Regions from separate parts of the Cytobacillus sp. IB215665 genome, predicted to be linked through region 1. Evidence: predicted binding sites of a transcription regulator. Region 1 holds the regulator's gene; the other holds the start of a gene.
The links. The regulator Rex, encoded in region 1, represses fermentation and respiration genes when NADH is low (regulators of the CRP and FNR family bind a similar motif). The targets are predictions, from matches to a motif close to TTGTGAAATATTTCACAA.
Positions count from the first base shown of each region.

Region 2: the regulator Rex is predicted to act here: its motif matches at 1,589-1,606, upstream of SLH52_RS03035 (cytochrome c3 family protein).

Region 1 is NZ_JAXBME010000029.1:24,547-27,744, forward strand. It holds gene SLH52_RS22365 (DUF2161 domain-containing phosphodiesterase) at 1-206, opposite strand, end outside; gene tatC (twin-arginine translocase subunit TatC) at 360-1,112, opposite strand; gene SLH52_RS22375 (twin-arginine translocase TatA/TatE family subunit) at 1,130-1,309, opposite strand; gene SLH52_RS22380 (redox-sensing transcriptional repressor Rex) at 1,405-2,043, opposite strand; gene moaC (cyclic pyranopterin monophosphate synthase MoaC) at 2,076-2,561, opposite strand; gene SLH52_RS22390 (ABC-F family ATP-binding cassette domain-containing protein) at 3,117-3,198, shown strand, end outside.
Region 2 is NZ_JAXBME010000002.1:221,655-224,852, forward strand. It holds gene SLH52_RS03025 (YrhC family protein) at 94-330, shown strand; gene SLH52_RS03030 (YrzI family small protein) at 712-852, shown strand; gene SLH52_RS03035 (cytochrome c3 family protein) at 1,696-2,229, shown strand; gene SLH52_RS03040 (ammonia-forming cytochrome c nitrite reductase subunit c552) at 2,222-3,198, shown strand, end outside.

The DNA of each region.
Region 1 (3,198 bases):
GCTTGTATTAACAGCTTTATACTTATATTAAGCTTAAGCTCCACGATCACTAGCTCATCGTCTTTTATAGCTGCTATATCACAATGATTGACTTCTCCATATACTTCATACCCCTGTTCTATAAAATGCTCTTGAATAGGTTTATATAAATCAACCTCAAACAATTTTGTTGTTTTATTGCTCATTAACATCATTACTTTCTTCATTTATTGAATGCTTTATATAAGATATTAATACGACCTTTATACTTGCATATACTCACAAAATAACCGCTAGAAAATACTACATGAAAAAAGTGAGCCTCTACAATTTGTAAAAACTCACTTTGATTAACTTTGTTATGGTTTATTGTATGGTTATTACTCATTTTCAGTCAGGAGTTCCTGTTCTAGTTTTTCCACTTTCCGATAGGTTATTTTTGAGATAAAGATACTTATTTCATATAGAATAAATAAAGGTATCGTCACCATCAGATGTGAAATGAGCTCTGGTGGCGTAATAAATGCTGCTATAACTAGTAAAACGAAATATGCGTATTTTCTTATTTTCGCTAAAAACATAGGCGAGACTATGCCAAGTCTAGTTAAAAACATCACAACGACAGGAAGCTGAAACAATATTCCAAATGGAATAGTGATTTTAAATAGAAATTGGAAGTATTCATTTATGCCAATAACTTGATTAACCGTTAGCCGTTCAGATATCCTCGTCATAAACTCAATAACAAATGGAAATAGAATAAAATAGGAAAATGAAACTCCACCTAAAAATAGTAACACTGATATTGGTATATAACTTAAAGTGATTTTCCGTTCTTTTTCATATAGACCTGGGCTAATAAACGCCCAAAGCTGATATAAAATAACTGGTGCAGTAATTACAAAAGCTATAATAAAAGCAAATTGCATATAAATTTTTATTGGATCAGTTAAGGAAAATGCATTCATCGTCAGCTCTTTTGCTTCATCAGCCTGTTGTAAATAGACAATGATTGGCTCAGCCAAAAAAAAGCTTCCAATTGTAGCAACAACAAAGAAAACGGCTGCGATAATTAGACGCTTCCTTAGCTCTCCTATATGATCGTATACAGACATTTCTTTACTATCATTCATACTTTCTCATCCTAATGTTACTTCTTTTTATTATTTTCATTTGCAATGTCTTGTGCCGCTCTCTTAAATTCTCTAAGTGTTTCTCCAGCAGCTTTTCCTAATTGAGGAAGCTTATTTGGACCAAAGATAACGAGTGCGATCACTAAAATTAATATAAGACTTCCTATTCCTATGTTAATTGGTCTCACCTCCATCATAAATTACAAATAATTTTCCTGATCTATCATTATAAAGCATATATTGTTATTATAACTCGATGATCATCTAAACGACCACAATGCCAGTAGAGCTACTATTCAGTTGGGTAGTTTTTAAGGAAATATACTAAAGATTGTAACTCAACTGCTAAATCAATGTGATGAATTCTAATATGGTCAGGTACATTAATTCGAGCTGGTGTAAAATTCAAAATACCCTTAATACCTGTTTCTACTAAACGATCGGTCATCCCTTGAGCAACTGGTGCAGGTACAGTTAAGATGGCAACACTTACATCTTTGGTAATATATTTTTCTAAATCATCCATATGATAAATAGGAACATCTCCAACTGTAGTGCCAATTTTTTGCTCATCAACATCAAATGCAAGTTCAATTTTCATATTATTATTTTTAATAAAATTGTAATTTAAAAATGCAGTACCTAAATTCCCGACCCCGATTAACACCACTTTTGTCAGTTCATCTTGATCTAGTGTTTGTCGAAAAAACGTTAATAAATAATTAACATTATAACCATACCCTTTTTTACCTAAAGCACCAAAATACGAAAAATCTCTACGTATTGTTGCTGAATCTACTTTTACAGCCTCGCTTAACTCAGCAGAAGATACGCGCTGCTTACCTGCAGCATGAAGATTTTTAATGAATCGATAATACAATGGTAAACGCTTTGCAGTAGCTTGTGGAATTTTTGTTTGTTCGTTATTCACTTCTATTCCCCCACATTCAAACAGCTATTCATTCACTGCTCTCTAATAAAGTCTCCGTTCTTTCCACCAGTCTTCTCTAATAAATAAGTTGGACCAATAACCATACCTTTATCAACTGCTTTACACATGTCATAAACAGTTAAGGCACATGTGCTAGCAGCAGTTAAAGCTTCCATTTCAACACCTGTACTACCCTTCGTTTTAACTTCTACGATAATAATAAGCTTGTATAAGTGCTTTTCTTCTTCCCATGTAAATGTGATATCGACACCCTTTAAACTAATTGGGTGACACATCGGGATAATATCTGATGTTTTTTTTGCAGCCATAATACCAGCCACTTGAGCTACAGCTAAAACATCCCCTTTTTTTATTTTTGAATGAATAATTTGTTCATAAATTTCTTTACTAACTGAGATACTTGATCTCGCTATAGCAGTTCTTAATGTTTCGCCCTTTTCAGAAATATCAACCATCTTTGCTCTACCTTGATCATTAAAATGTGTAAATGAAGACACTGTTGCTTTTCACCTCTCAATATGACTATACTACACTATTTTTACAATCCTGTCGTTACTTTAACAAGGCGTGAAAACTATATGTACACCCAAGTCCGTTTCTATCACCTTCTTAGTAAATGGCTTTTTCGTAAGTGGTGTGGCAATTGTAATTAATAATTTAGCCTATTGTTATAGTTTTAATGATGAAAAGGTGCAACAAATACTATGAGAAATCCTATTTATGTCTTAGTACAAGGCTTTTTTCGCATTAATTGCTGTTATTCGTTTTAAGAGAAAATACGTATAAACCTAGCGGTCGTAGCTTCTTTCCTCTTAATAAATGAGGTCAATTGCAAAAAATTTTATGAAAAGAGCCTATACATCGTACATGATATAAAAGCTAAGTCTAAAATATCTTCACTAAGAAAGCGCATACAAATCAAACTGAACTATTGTTAAAAATAAGCACTTCTCAAACCTTAGATAGTTAAACATTGGAATCCAGTGAAAGAATATTGCTCATTTCATACATTTTAAGATACACTAAAACTATTATAACAGAGGTGAACTAACATGATAGTGTTACAAGTGAATCAGCTCACAAAATATTTTGGATCTGATCTTATTTTATCGAATATAAAGCTAGAAGTACAAT
Region 2 (3,198 bases), on a different contig from region 1:
CTTATAATTGGTTAAAGTTACATTCATTTTGGCCTACTCAGATATGTTAAAGTAGATTTATAGATACTTAGAAAAGTAGGTGACAAACTTAAAATGGATGAGAAGCAATTACGTGATTTGAAATTTAAAATTGTCGACTTTACAAGAATTGCATTTGTTTTAATTGCAATTAGTGTCTTTTTATATTTAGGTGTTATTATTAATCAACATGTTCAAGAAGCGACTAATGTCAACTTATTAATGGCAATGACCTATATTTTTTTACTCTTAGCGTTTCTCTTATTTAACATGGTAATTAAATATAAAAAAATAGTAAGTGATCTCGAGTAAGAAAATTATTTAATTTTTTACAAAAAAGCCCTTTACAAAACATCATAAATTGGTTATACTTTCCTATGAAATAAACAAATTCTGATAAGGAGGTCGAATTTAATGTTACGCAAATCATTTAAACTTATTAAATTAAATAGTATTTCTTACTACTCGACCGATGTCGGAATGCGGATCTTTCAATAACTAACATAGCATACACGCCACAGGTTGAATAGTATACCTGTGGCTTTTTATGTAAATAGCAAAATCTTTCCTCTTAATGCTTATTTATAAAATAATTTTGATTACTTTTACCACAGGTATAGAAAATTTACCTGTGGTTTTTTATTGTCAAATTGAACATAATGTATGCAATGAACTTAAAGGAGGTGAAATCATATGAAATTCAATATTTTGTCTATCACAATAACAATTAATAAACGCTCGTATTCAATTGAAAAAGCTTATCGAGAAGAGCAAGTAAAAAAAATGATTGATGAAGAAAGAGAGAAATCGTTTAGAGCTTACCCAACCATATAATAATCATTTCAAATAATTACAGGAGAGTGATAAAAATGATAATGCAAAATTTGATGATCGTTAAGTTAATTGATAAGGAAAATTTTACGTAGTTACTAAACAAAGGACGATCATTACAAATTATAAATATATTACCTTTTCATCATTACAGCTAAGTAGGATGACTCTTTACATTAGGCTGTTTTCGCATTGGTTGTTGCTTTTCGTTCTAATAGATAAGCACGTATAAACCTAGCGTTCGTAGCATCTTTTCTACTTTAACAATAATTGAGGTTTCAAAAAAACTCTTCATAATTTACATTATTTTGTTAAAAACAGCCATTAGGTAAAAACGAACATATATATTCATTAGGGTAGGTTTTACTTTTATAGTAAAGCCTACTTTTTTTATTTGATAGCTCTCTCTCCTAGTCTGTCAATACTTTATATCTGACTGCGCGAAAACAAAATATTTTTTCTGTTAAAAACGTTTCAATGCTATTCTAGGGGCAACAGTTTGCTCCGTTTTTGTAAAATATACTTGAAACAATTATTTTTCCAAATGTACACAATTTGGTCTTTTTATAGACAATAGTTTGTCAATAATGTCGTATCAAATATTCAATAAAATATGGTAATGTTTAGTTGGAAAGGTACAATCAACCTATAGGTAGGCTCTTTTCCACAATTTTATTAGTGAATGATATATGATTATACTTTTCTATCATCACCAATCGGTGAATCAATATTTATTAAATTGCTCATTTTTTCACAAGTGTTATTTTATTAAGTGGCTGACATACCTATTAGCCTTTTAATTGGTATGAAGAAGATATAAAAATGAAAGAAGAGGAGGGGGAAGGTATGGTGAAAAAGCTTAAAGCGCTTGATAAAAAAGTCATTATTTTAATTGGGCTATTTTTAGGAGTTGTTGTAGCAGTAGCAAGTGCTGAGACAATGAATTATACAGATAGTGCAGAATTTTGTTCGACCTGTCACCCGATGGATTCAGCCTATAGTAGCTTTGCAGACTCTACACATGCAAATATCGCTTGTAATAAGTGTCATGCTCCAACTGATAGCCTTGGAAAGAAAATACTATTTAAAGCGAAAGCTGGAACGCATGATATTTACATGAATACATTTGGTGCTGATAAGATTCCTGATGTTATTCATGCAAAAACAGCCACCATTGACGTTATTCAAGAAAACTGTAAAAGCTGTCACGAAGGAACACTAAATAATTTATCACACGATGCAAAAGAAAATTGTACTGATTGTCATAGGCAAATCCCTCATGGTAATGGCAACTTTAAGACAGATGAATGGTTTAAACCAGCCGATTATGACATTAATAATCGAAACGAATCTTTTGAGAAAGGGTGGGAAAATGCATAAAAGCATCAAAAGAATTATAGTTCCTACTGCTTTAGTGATTTTTTTAATCGCTATTATTGCTGCCTGTGGTTCAGATGAAGCGAAGGAAAGTACCGCTGCTAAAAAGTTATACAATACGGGACTATCAGCTGACGAAATAAATAATGAAGCATTTGCTGACATTTTTCCGTTACAGTATGAAAGCTATAAGCGTAATGAAGAAATGTCTGATACGAAATACGGTGGATCAATACCAACGTCAAAATTTGACCACACTAAAGAACCTTATTTGCCAATAATTTTTAATGGTTATGGATTTGCAAAGGAATATAATGAAGATCGTGGACACATTTACGCTGTTGAAGATAATATCAATATTGCTAGAATTACGGATAAGTCAATTGGTTCTTGTTTTACTTGTAAAAGTACTGCGGTTCCTATTTTGTTAGAGGAGGACGAATTCGGAGACGGATACTGGTCTGCAAACTTTCGAAATGAGATTGTACCTCGTGCTGAAGAATTAGGGCATTCTCCTATCGGTTGTTCAGATTGTCATGATCCCGAAACGATGGAATTACGTGTGACTCGTCCAATGTTTGCAACAGCTATGGAAGCAAGAGGAGTAGACATTTCAAACCCTACAAAAAATGAAATGCGTACGTATGTATGTGCACAATGTCACGTAGAATACTATTTTGAACCAAAAAAGAAGGAAGTAACATTCCCATGGACAAATGGATTAAAGCCAGAAGAAATGTATGAATACTACGATACGATAGCAAAAGATTCTGGGTTTGCACAAGACTGGATTCATACCGTTTCAGGTGCGCCAATGCTAAAAGCTCAGCATCCAGAATTCGAAATTTGGTCTGAAGGTCCGCATGGAATCGCTGAAGTTTCCTGCTCGGATTGCCATATGCCATACGAACGTTCAGACGGTAAGAAAAAGATTACTAGTCACCAATGGACTTCACCTTTAAAAACAATTGA